One region of the Paenibacillus sabinae T27 genome, then DNA from elsewhere that is predicted to be linked to it. Evidence: riboswitches for the same ligand, from Rfam matches in the RefSeq annotation. Region 1 holds a riboswitch; each other region holds the start of a gene.
The links. Region 1 has a riboswitch for cyclic di-AMP ahead of PSAB_RS00140 (3D domain-containing protein). Riboswitches for the same ligand answer to the same signal wherever they lie in the genome.

Region 1 (4,186 bases):
GGCCTAGCTGCCATCCGCTCGGCGACCTCTTTTTGAATCATCACGACAATGTTTGAGAGCGGCAACCTTTCCTCCAGCAGCTTCATCAGAATCGGGGTCGTCACATAGTAAGGCAGATTGGCGACCACACTGACCTTGCTGACTTCCGAGAAATCTTCTCTGAACAATTCGTGCAGATCGACTTTAAGCACATCGGCATGCCGTATATTGACATGGGAATACGAGGACAGTACATCCTGCAAAATCGGAATCAGACGCTGGTCGATCTCTACAGCCGTTACGGCGCCCGCCGACATCGCCAGACGCTCGGTCAACGCGCCGATGCCGGGGCCGATCTCAAGAGCGCCCGTGCCTTCATTCAGGTCCGCCGCCTCTACAATTTTATTTAAAATATTCTGGTCGATGAGAAAATTCTGGCCGAGGCTCTTCTTGAACGAAAATCCATGGGCCGCGATAATTTCCTTCGTCCTTTTTGGGGATGAAATTTCTTCCCTGCCGCTCATTAGGATTGACCTCCCTGCTCGATTTGCCTCACCGCAGCTCCGAACTCTTCGGGCGTAATGCCGAACATCGCCAGCCGCTTGTACAATTGCTTGCCGTTGCAGTAACCGATGCCCAGCGCATTCCCAAGCGCCATTCTCCGCTGCGCGGCATGGGGATGCACAATCATCCCGGCAGCCAGAAGATCATCCATTCCTATCAGCACCGGTGCCCCTTCAAAGGACGTATGCACATGCTTAAGCGCATGGCGGATCGCCTCCGGCGATGCGTTCTCGACGCCGATATCGCCTTTTAGAGTGGCCTCCTCCTCCGGAATAAAAGCATGCTTGCAGCCCGGCACCTTCGACGAGACAATCTTGCGTATCCGTTCCCCCGCATGATCCGGATCGGTCAAAATAATGACGCCCCGGCGCTCCGCCGCCAGTGCGATCTTGGCGATGACCCGTCGGTCCACCGCCGAACCTCCGGTCTCGATCGTGTCGGCATCGACCGCCCTTTTGACGGCGGCGGTATCGCTTTTGCCCTCGACGACAATCAATTCTTTAATCATGATTTATCTTTTCCTCCCGCAGCGGCCTTATCCCCGGCCTGCTGCACCAAAACATAAAAGCAAAAAAAGAAGAGGATTCGCTCCTCTTCTTTCCGGCTTAGAATTATATAAGTGACGAGCTTACATCACTATAGCGTATTGCCGCCATTTTTGCAAAATGATTAATCCAGCTCCGGTCTAACCGGACCGATTACGTACACGGCACGCGATTTGCGGCCGAAACTACGGGCATGGCTCAGTGAATCATAGTAAACGTCGATCTTATGTCCTTTGATGGCGCCGCCGGTATCCTCAGCGCGGCGGAACCCAAGTCCCTCGATGTACACCCACCAGCCGATCGGAATCACACTAGGATCCACAGCTATAGTCCGTCCTTCCGTTACGCGTGTTCCGGAAGCAGTACGCGTGCCGATTCCCGGTTCCTCCGAAGAATATGCCGTCATCGAAACGTTCTTGATCAGTCTTTTGTACTCAAACTGCACGCCGGATTTGCTGGCAACATTGCTGCTTCTGACATTGGTCTTATTGGAAGTGGTGCTGCTAACGGAAGATACTTTCGCTACTTCGGCTTTGGGCAGGGCTTTCGTACCTACGGCGATTACTTTATCCTTGGTCACCGTCTGCACTTCTTTGCCAACCATGCGCATCGAGACAAGCTTGCCGTCCTGGTATGTCTTCTCAATATGCTGGATGATGGCGCCAGGCTTGCCGGCCTGTGCTACTCGTACGGTCCCTACGGTCAGGGAGGGGTCCGCCGTCTTGATAACCCGGAAAGGCAAGCTCTGGGTCCGCTTCACAACCTGCTTGTTGATGCGGATGATCTTGACTTCCGTTTTGGCGGAGATTGCGGTGTCTAGCGAAGGAAAAACCTTGTCGTGAGCATTCAGCGTAATGCCCAGACTATTCATGGCCTGACCGATCGTATCCTCGGTCGTGTACAGCTTTTTGGTCTGTCCATTTTCAGTCAGAGTGAGCTCCTGCGCCCGGTCAATTACAATCCGGTCACCGTCTTTGATCTCGTCGTCAAGACCCGCAGATAGTTTGTCATACGGTTTCAACGAGATGGATTCTTGGGCCAGAGCTTCGCTCAGAAGCGCTTCGCGCGTATCCAGCGTGCGAGTCTGCCCGTCTATCTCTAAAACAATTTGTTTGCTGCTTTGAGAGTGTACGTAGAGAAAAATAAGCAGCGCGATAGCTACCCCGATTACGCCTGCAAGTGCCCAGGTGCGCAAATTAACCTGTTCAAGACGTAGCCGTAATGCATAAGACCTGCTGGATGATTGCGAATCATGGGATACTTCGGGTTGGAATACGCCCATCATCTACATCCTCCTTACATAGTCCGCCCGAACCGTAAACCGAACTGCAGGTTCAAGGCAAAACTACAAGAGATTGTCACAGGACACGATACTAATCGCGGCTTCTCGCATCCTGCTCATAAATCGCCTGCCCGGCATGGCATTCTCAGCCTGTTATATAACAGTTCACAGGCCGACCGCGTTTAAGTCAAACAAAAAGAAGCCTAAATAAAGAGTCTGAATCAGAGGACTCTTTCGTGGCTTCTTGGAATGTCCGAATAAACGGCCAAAGCACGAGGTTTCCTCTCTTACTTGCGCTTACGGGGTTAGCTGTCGGGTTCGGACGAAAGAGAGACGCCCTATCTCGGGTCAACCGCTCATGGCGATTGCCTTCAAATTCACCCCAAAGACCACGTGAAGAAATCAAATACAGCTTGCAACGCCAACCTGATGTACAGTTATGTAAGGCTATCGGCATACGGCAAAGCGATATTGGTTCCCCCGTTCTCCATACGGAGACTCAGCGAGACGATTTATGATCAGCGGCTGTCTCAGTAACAACAGCTCACTGCACTGACAAGATGATATCCTGTTTCGATGCATGTTGTAAAGCACAGTTCAACCAGATAAGCGCAAAAAAAAGGTTAAATTATTGTAATAAACATCCGTTTTTATGTTAAAAAACTTTAATCCTTCGTTCATCCTCACTTTTTTAACCGTTTTTCTCCCGTTTTCACAATATACCAAATAATTCCAGTGAGTTTTTATACGTAATTTGAGCTATTTTTTCCACTTCAATTCCTTTTATTTCCGCTGCAGCTTCTGCCACCAACCTGACATGAGCACTCTCATTTCGCTTGCCCCGGTAGGGGTGCGGAGTCAGATAAGGGGAGTCTGTTTCAATCAGCAGACGGTCCAGCGGAACCTGTGCCAACACCTCTTTCGGCACCCGCGCGTTCTTGAACGTGATCGGTCCTCCGAAGGAAAGATAAAAGCCCAGATCCAGGCACATTTTGGCCGTCTCCCAGCTGCCCGAGAAGGAATGCATGATCCCCCCGATTTCCGAAGCCTTCTCTTCGCGGAGAATACGGACCACATCTTCATGGGCATCCCGGTTATGAATAATAATTGGCATCTTCAGCTCCCGAGCCAGCCCGATTTGTTGCCGGAACACGGTATGCTGAACGTCTTTGGGCGAAGTATCCCAGTAGTAATCGAGTCCAATTTCTCCGATAGCCACAACTTTGTCATGGCTGCAGAGCGAGGCGATCCAATCGAGATCCCCGTCCTTCATATCAATCGCGTCCTGCGGGTGCCAGCCCACCGCCGCGTAGATAAATTCATACGATTCGGCCAGCTTCATCGTGGATGGAATCGTTTCCCTGTTGAAGCCTACATTGACCATTTTGCTTACTCCCGCTTCTACCGCCCGCGCAATCGTTTCCTCGCGGTCCCCGTCGAATTGCGGAGCATCCAGATGGGTGTGAGTGTCGAAAAGCTGCATGTCCACTTCCCCTTTCCTTGCTGTTTTTTAGCGAATTTCAAACAATTCTTTAATGGAGTCAGGCAGCATTGGAAGCGCTCTTTCCAGCTTGTCCTGCGGATAGTATAAATGATAGCGCCCCCGGTGAATTCCGCTGATGGAACGCACGATATCCGACACCTCGGAGATTTCGCGAAGCCGTTCCTGACGATCCAGCAGAAGAATCTGCTTGCCGTGAAAGCCCTCTCCCGGACGGAACACATCATAGGGTAAATCTGTCGGAAAATCAATTTCCAGGTCGTATTCCGGGTGCAGTCCGGCTGCGGCGAAGCTACGGCGAATTTCGTCAATCGT
Region 2 (4,186 bases), 2.4 Mb from region 1:
AAATATTACGATGCCCTGTACGCTAATCAGGGGGACGAGAATACCGAGTGGGCGACGGAGGATTTCTTGGTAGAGCTTGCGCAAAAAGAGAAGATTGACATCGATTACAATCTGCTGCGCAAGGATATTAAGGAACGGACCTATGCCGATGAGCTGGCGGACGATAACGCGATTGCGGAGAACAACCATGTTACAAGCACACCCTCGCTGTTTATTAATGGTATAAAGACCAATGAGCCTTTCAATCTTGAAGCGATCGTCAAAGCGATTGAAACGGCGTCCAAGGCGGTTGAGACAGAATGAAAGCATTCTCCGGCTTCTTGAGTCGGCATGGTCTCTACCTGGCCTGGTTTGTATCCCTGGTTGCCACAGCCGGCAGCCTCTATTTAAGCGAGGTGTTGAAATATGAGCCATGCAAGCTCTGCTGGTTCCAGCGGATTTTCATGTACCCTCAGGTGATTCTTCTCGGCATCGCGACTTACCGGAATGATAAGAAGATTATTTCTTATATCCTTCCGCTGTGTGCCATTGGTGGCAGCATATCGCTGTATCATTACGCGGAGCAGAAAATTCCGGCGCTAGGCAAAGTTCTTCCTTGTACAGTCGGTGTTCCATGCACGAAAGATTACCTGAATTTTTTCGGATTTGTGACAATTCCGCTGCTTGCGCTGACGGCTTTTATTCTTATTGTCCTGCTGCTGTGGAACGCCAGAGAACGTGAGGAGGAGGCGGAAACGGAAGAGGCGGAGGACGGAAACCAAGTATAACGCGCAAGTTTTTTTCTTCAATGGACATAAAAACCCGTGCTGCAGGGATAATACAAGATAATGAACGACATTAATATCTCCTGAAGAGAATTTGCGTGAATTGGTCCGTTTTTCAATTCTTTTTCATCATTTTCACTGTTTACGGTCATGGCATTATGGACTAATATTAGACCTTGTGAGAAGTTGAATATGCGCTGAATTTTCCAGATGGAAAAACGGGGGAACCAACTTGACCGCTTAGACGGCCAACGGGGTGAATCGGTACCGAACCTTCGGACCGTAGGGCTTCCACAGCCCGAATCCGCCAGCTAACCTCGTAAGCAACAGTGGGATAATGATCATGCATAAGCATGCGGTCATTTCCGTATGCTTTTTTTTGTGCCCTTATTTATGAAAATCCACCACTGAAAACGGCGCGCGGTACTACCGTTTCAACTCACAAAAGAGAGGAACTGTATCCAAATGGTAAGCAGAGTAAAACGACTATTGATCGGTCGTCCCAGAAAATCAACCGAACTTGACAACGAAAAGTTAACCAAAGTGAAGGCACTAGCCGTTCTGTCGTCGGACGCACTGTCGTCGGTCGCTTACGGAACGGAACAGATTTTGATTGTGCTGGTAGCAGCAGGTTTTACGGCTATCTGGTATTCATTACCGATTGCCCTCGCGGTATTGGGACTACTGGCAATTCTGATTTTATCTTATCGGCAGACGATTTTCGCTTACCCTCATGGCGGGGGAGCCTATATCGTAGCCAAGGATAATCTCGGCGTTTCCACGGGACTGCTCGCAGGCGGTTCACTGCTTGTGGATTACATCCTGACGGTTGCTGTTAGCGCCTCGGCTGGTACGGATGCAATCACTTCTGCATTTCCGAGTTTGCATGAACATTCCGTTGCCATCGCAGTGACGGTAATCATTATTTTAACCATTATCAATCTTCGCGGCGTAACCGAGTCGGCATCTTTCATTGCCATACCGGTATATTTGTTCGTCTTGTCCATCGTTGTTCTGATTGTCTCCGGGCTGATCAAATTTGCTATAAGCGGCGGTAATGCTTCCGTGCCTGAAATCGGAACTGCGGTATCCAATGTCAGCCTGTTCCTGCTGCTGAAGGCTTTCAGCTCCGGCTGTTCAGCCCTGACCGGTGTCGAAGCGGTATCCAATGCCATTCCAAACTTTAAGGTCCCTGCGGAAAAAAATGCCGCAAAAACCCTCATTATGATGGGGACGATTCTTGGATTCATGTTCACCGGCATTACGCTGCTGGCTTACTGGTACGGCATTACCCCGAACGTCAAGGAAACGGTGGTTTCGCAAATTGCCGAATCGACCTTCGGACGTGGGGTCCTGTATTATTTCATTCAGGCGATCACTGCGGTGATCCTGTTCCTGGCGGCCAACACGGCCTACTCGGCCTTCCCGTTGCTGTCGTTCATGCTGGCTAAAGACAAATACCTGCCGCATGCCTTTATGGTTCGCGGCGACCGCCTTGGCTTCTCCAACGGCATTATTTTCCTTGGCGTGGCCTCAGCGCTCCTCGTGGCAGCGTTCCACGGTGAGACGGGTAACCTGATTCCGCTGTATGCTGTCGGCGTATTTATTCCGTTCACGCTGTCCCAGCTTGGGATGATGATCCGCTGGAAGAAGCTGAAGCCAGCGGGCTGGAAGGCGAAGTTCGCCGTGAATACGGTCGGCATGCTGACCACCTTGACCATTACGCTGATATTTGTGATTACCAAATTCGCAAACGTATGGGTGGCCTTTATCTTCTTACCAATCGTTATGTTGATTTTCTTCCGCATTCATCGTCACTATCAGAACACCGCAGACGAGCTCCGGATTCAGCTGGATAAGGATAAGCCGTGTATTAAAGGAAGCACGATTGTGATTCCGGTATCGGCCGTGACGCGCGCGGTGCTGAATTCGATCAGCTATGCCAAATCCCTGACCGACAATGTGGTGGCTGTCTATGTTGGCTTTGACGAAGAAGAAATCCGCAAGATGGAGGCCAAGTGGGAAGAATGGAACCCCGGCGTACGCTTAATCGTGCTTCGTTCCCGGTACCGCAGCGTCATGCGTCCGCTGGTTAAATTTATTGATACAGTGGAATGGAAGAATGCTGCGACCGATCATATTACGATTCTGATTCCGCAGTTTATTACGAAGCACTGGTGGCAGGCAATACTGCATAACCAGACGAGCGTATTTATCCGGACCTATCTCATGAACCACAAGGATATTGTCGTTGCAACGGTTCCTTATCACTTGAATAAATAACCGGGCGATCTGCCCGCTAGCGGAAAGCTGCTGCTGGAAAATGTCTCTGGCGGCAGCTTTTTTTGTATGTACTAAGTACAAGCAGGGCGCTGCCATTACTATGCATGACACGTAAAAGGATAATCATTATCATTTGAGTTGACAAGATTAAGGGGTGAATGGCTAACGATGGAACGTTTGCATGCGAATCCATTAAATATCGGCTACGCGGAATCGATAATTGTCAAGGATCTCAACCTGTCTGTGCCGACAGGGAAAATTACGGCTCTGGTAGGAGCCAACGGTTCAGGAAAATAAGACGATCCTGAAGACGATGGCCCGGCTGATGAAGCCGACAAGCGGCACTGTGCTCCTGGACGGTAAATCCATTCATACCCAATCGACGAAGGAAGTTGCCCGGCAGCTCGCGATTTTGCCGCAAAATCCGACCGCTCCGGACGGCTTGACCGTTTCCGAGCTGGTGAGCTACGGACGTTATCCGCATCAGAAGGGCTTCGGCTCGCTTATCGCGGAAGACCGGAGAATCATTTCCTCCGCCCTTGAGGTTACCGGGATGGACGCTTTCCGCGACCGGCCGATTGAGCGCCTGTCCGGCGGACAGCGGCAGCGCGCATGGATCGCCATGGCGCTGGTCCAGCAGACAGATATTCTGTTCCTGGACGAACCGACAACCTTTCTGGATATGGCGCATCAGCTTGAGGTGCTTCAGCTTCTGCAGGTGCTGAATGAGCGGGAGGGCCGGACAATTATCATGGTTGTACATGATTTGAACCACGCTTCCCGTTTTGGGCATCATATGGTGGCGATCAAATCGGGCACGGTAGTCAGCGAAGGCGTTCCAGCGGATGTGATGACTCCGGATGTGCTGCGCGATGTGTTCGGGATCGAGGCGGACATTGTTGAAGATCCGCGATCGGGATTGCCGCTCTGTCTTCCTTACAGTCTGGCAGACCAAAAAGTTGTTTAATGAAACTACTTCTTTTGCCGAAACTTATACCCGGATAACAGGCTCCTGTCATTGACAAGGGAGCCTGTTCGTTGTTAAAGTGGGGATTGCCAAAGATATGTATAACAACTAAAGGAGCAAACCCATGGATATCGGCAAAATTCAAGAGGATCTTAAGCGGCTGGTTCCATCC
Region 3 (4,186 bases), 2.6 Mb from region 1:
AACCTGGGCCATGATTTTGGCGATATCGCCGGTAATTTTGTTCACACCGGATGAAACTCCATCCTGGGAAATCACTGTAATTTTATCGACATTGGCCAGCGGGGCAGCGACTTTCTCAGCCAGCTCTGGCAGAACTTTCAAGAATTCCACTGTAAGCGCAGCTTGCGTGAACTGTTTGTACGCTTCGGCTTTCTTCTCCAGTGCTCCCGCTTCCGCCGCTCCAGCCAGTTGAACAATTTCCGCGCTCACTTTCCCCTTCGCCAGCTCTGCTTCCGCCGTTGCTAGCCCGCGCTTGGTCGTCGTGGCTGCCTCTGCTTCAGCCTCAAGAATTTGCCGCTGCTTGGCTGCTTCCGCTCTCATAATCGTAGCCTGGTTCTCCGCTTGGGCAGGCTTGATCACCGTTGCCTCCAGCTCCTTCTGTCTCAGCTCAACTTCGATTTCCCGGACGGTCCGGTTGGCTTCCGCTTCCATCTGCGTGATCTTGACCTGTTCGGTAACCAGCGACTGCTTAATTTTGTTCTGCTGCAATTCGTACGCAAGATCCGCTTGCGCTTTCTTCACTTCCGTCTCCAGCTTAAAGTCCGCCTGCTTAATGTTCAGTTCCTTCTCGAACAAGGATTCCTTGGCGCGAGCGGCGGTTTCCGCTTCAATGGTTGCCTGATGCGCATTGGCTTTGGCAATGGAGGATTCTTTCTCCGCCTCGGCCTGCTTGATCAGAATGTCGCGTTCCGCTTCCGCCTTGGCAATGCTGGCATCGCGGCGGATGCGCTCAATCTCCGGAACCCCCATATTGTCGATATACCCTTTGTCGTCGGTAATTTTCTTAATGGTGAAGCTAACCACCTCAAGCCCCATCTTGTCGAGGTCTTCCGAGCAGGTCTCCCGCATCTTGCTGTTGATTTCGTCGGGTGTCTTTAGTATGGATTCCACCGACAACTGCCCGATTAAGCCGCGCAAATGGCCTTCCACCGAATGCAGGATAATCGTCTCGCGGTCTTCTTCCGGCCGGTCGATAAACTGCTCGCTGGCAGTCAGAATAGCGGTAGGATCACTTTTGATCTTAATCTGGGCCACCGCCTCCAAGTTGAGCTTGATGCCTTGCCGGGAGAACATCGCCTGCGCCGGAATGACATCAAAGCTCATCAGCATCATGGAGATGGTCTTATTGTTTTGGAAGCCGGGGATGACGAACGTCCCGCCGCCCTGCACCACTCTTTTTCCGCCGAGGCCGTACACAATCATCGCCTGATTGGGTGGAACCTTTTTATAAGAGTTCACGATAGTGTACAAAGCCAGCAGGATAACAACAACAATTGCCGCGATCAAATAAAGAATAACCATTCGGTTCGACACTCCCCGTTATTTATAATTGTTCGATTTCCCTCTCGAAGAGGGTTACTGACGCCATTCCTTTTTTCACCTTCAAAATAATCACCCTGTCGCCCTTGGCGAGCTGCTGGCCGGTTTCTGCCCGCACTCCAATGGAGCGCATCGTTCCGTGCAGTACATATTTCATCTCCCCAACCGCTCCATCCACTGCAGAAATACTGATGTACCCTAGTTGCCCTGTTGGATCATAATCCATTTCATTCATGCTGTTGTCATACCGAGTCATCACCCGGTCCAGCACCGCATACATCAGACAGCCCAGCAGCAAGGCAACCACGGTGCAGATCAGCACCACTGCAAGTATTTTCATTCCGCTGAACCGGGTTAGCACATAACCAGTTCCGCCCCAAACCGTGACAAACACCATCAGCGGGAGTATGGGTACAAAGCCCGGACCTCCAGCATCGCTGCCTCCTACATGCAGATGACCCGCCAGGCCATGCCCATGAAATCCGCCGCTGAGGAGAAGCAGTAACCCTACCCAGAAGCACACAATAAATACAGTAACGATAGCAATCCCCCCCTTTCAAGCAGTTCAGATAGTGCCTAAGCACTCTAACTTTCGTTGTTATAAGATTTTTCATTCCTCATACAGATCGCCTTCCCTTCCTAAATGCCCAGCAAAAAGACCACAGAAGCGGCAGGGCTCTCCGTGGTCGGTTAATTGATCATGGCGCTCATCCTCTCTCTACGAGGCTTACGGGGTTAGCTGACGGATTCGGGCAGCGAGATTGCCCTACCTTGCCAGAGCGGCTTTACAGCACGCAGCAAGGATTCACCCCAAGTGAGCGGCAGCATCAGATCGAAAGCCGCATTCACCATTGGTTCCCCCGTTCCCATTGTCGGAATTCAGCCATTTGAGAACAGTTACAATATATTCAGTTGTTGATTTGAATCTTACGCCTGTGGCAGTCTAATGTAAAACGTTCCAGATGGCAAAAGGAGCCAAAGAATGCCTCCTCTTCATGAATAAAAGCGGATTCTTTGGCTTCTCTCTTAAGCGGCCGATGATTTTCTCATTTTTGCTCCGTTTCTCGCAAGCTGTCCCATTCGGCCAAAGTCAACGCCGCAAACACCATAAAACCTTAGGATGCTTGCGGTGTTGGCAGCAGCCGAGACAATCCATGTTTATTCCGAAAATAGGTAAAATAAGTAATATAATCCCTTAACTCCCGGAGGCACCGGGCTGCTTCCAGGTCGGCCGCATAGGCTTCACGCCGCTTAAGCCTTCCAGATCAGGACTAACCGCACACCACATAATCGTTGCTGCTCCCTTGCTCTACCGTCTTTAGCTGAGCGCAGAGTCGAAAATCGTCCGTTTCTCCTTATCAAGAATCCCGCCGGTAATCGCAGTATCCCATCCTTCATTTGAGGTGAGTAAAGGGAAGTGTTTCCATAGAAGGAGTTCTTCACCGAATAAATGAAATTAAGAATATAAAAATTAACTTTCAGAAACAAAAATCCGAATATAAGATCATTGACATATCAGAAGTAATACGGTGGATGTATGCCGAAAGGAAAATTTTACATTCAAGGCTGTTATTCTCCGGAGCACCCGGCAGCCGGTTGGGTACATAGCCGCAACTCCGTCGGAACGACTCACCTCTGTATCTGCTCTGCGGCGCGAAGATTGGAACAGGCTGCTAATCCTGAATCTCCGCGCCGGCGCTTTCCTGCTTCCCGCAGGCCGACGTCTCTTCGTAAGAAAAATGTCTATCAGTGGGGATAGAATCATAATCGATCAACTCTAATCCCCACCTCCACCATTTCAACTCCTTACTGCTCGTTTAATACTTTCTGCAATGTTTCTGCATCCAAAAGCGCTACAAGCGCTACTACCGGATTCCAATAATCTTTGTAGTGTACGATTTTATTGTCTCTCGTTTCGATCACCGAGATATATTTCTGAAGATAAGGCTTGCCGGTGGTCAGGACTTGCGCTTCCTCAATTTCGAATTCGACTATCATGATATTGGGGTTCATCGCGAAGTGAAAGGTTGGTTCACTGAACCGTGTGATATCAAACCTTTGAGGGAAGTCTTTAACATACTCATAAATGGCAGCCTTGCCTTCAAGTTTTTGAGTAAAGCCTTTAGGAGCGTAAGGAAACTCGAACAGCGCATTGTCATCAAACAGCTCAATAAATTGATTCATGTCTTTTTCCAAAAAAGATTTGCAAAACTTATGGAAGATCTCCCGTGAAGCTTCCTGCACCTTTTCATAATCTGCCGGATTGAACGTCATATTTACCACTCCTTATCATTGAAATATTGAATCTGCAACCGGAATGCCCCGGCTTACGACTCTGGCGATTGTTTCCGCGCAAGGATCTCGGGAGGTTGGGCGCCAAGCCACCATGCCGGATTTGCCGATCCTTCGATGACACGTCCATCCGTATGCACATAATAGCGTTTATCGGGTCTTTGAGCGAAATCGCCATTCAGCGCCCGCTGCGTCCATTCCGAGCCGTAACGGAAGATCTCCGCTGCAACACCGCCAAGGGGATGGAATTCATTCTCATAGATCCGCAGCTCCTTGGGAGCCTTGATGAGCTCGTATAGCGCAATCGCATCTTCAACCGGGATAAGCTCATCAAATTCACCGTTGCCGATCAGTACCGGGCAAGTGATGTTCGGAACCAGATGCCAAATGCTGTAATTCGCCGCCATTTCCTTATCAAACTTCTCTTCATCGGTATATCCGGACATATACATCATATTGGCCTTGAAGCTCGGTTGAGCTTTGCTGAAAGACTTCTCCAGTTCACCGGGGCCTGCCATGAATGTGGCTAATGATT

Region 2: linked by a shared signal. The riboswitch ahead of PSAB_RS13530 (APC family permease) and the one ahead of PSAB_RS00140 (3D domain-containing protein) in region 1 are both predicted to bind cyclic di-AMP.
Region 3: linked by a shared signal. The riboswitch ahead of PSAB_RS26635 (NfeD family membrane protein) and the one ahead of PSAB_RS00140 (3D domain-containing protein) in region 1 are both predicted to bind cyclic di-AMP.

What each region holds. Positions count from the first base shown of each region.
Region 1 covers NZ_CP004078.1:28,594-32,779, reverse strand. The annotation lists gene rsmA (16S rRNA (adenine(1518)-N(6)/adenine(1519)-N(6))-dimethyltransferase RsmA) at 1-503, opposite strand, end outside; gene rnmV (ribonuclease M5) at 503-1,051, opposite strand; gene PSAB_RS00140 (3D domain-containing protein) at 1,213-2,370, opposite strand; cyclic di-AMP (ydaO/yuaA leader) riboswitch at 2,650-2,885, opposite strand; gene PSAB_RS00135 (TatD family hydrolase) at 3,083-3,853, opposite strand; gene PSAB_RS00130 (HD domain-containing protein) at 3,881-4,186, opposite strand, start outside.
Region 2 covers NZ_CP004078.1:2,945,984-2,950,169, reverse strand. The annotation lists gene PSAB_RS13540 (DsbA family protein) at 1-303, shown strand, start outside; gene PSAB_RS13535 (disulfide oxidoreductase) at 300-767, shown strand; cyclic di-AMP (ydaO/yuaA leader) riboswitch at 950-1,105, shown strand; gene PSAB_RS13530 (APC family permease) at 1,230-3,047, shown strand; partial or broken gene PSAB_RS13525 (ABC transporter ATP-binding protein) at 3,216-4,014, shown strand; gene murB (UDP-N-acetylmuramate dehydrogenase) at 4,139-4,186, shown strand, end outside.
Region 3 covers NZ_CP004078.1:2,736,204-2,740,389, reverse strand. The annotation lists gene PSAB_RS12635 (flotillin family protein) at 1-1,341, opposite strand, end outside; gene PSAB_RS26635 (NfeD family membrane protein) at 1,364-1,900, opposite strand; cyclic di-AMP (ydaO/yuaA leader) riboswitch at 2,069-2,254, opposite strand; gene PSAB_RS12625 (nuclear transport factor 2 family protein) at 3,166-3,633, opposite strand; gene PSAB_RS12620 (alpha/beta hydrolase) at 3,687-4,186, opposite strand, start outside.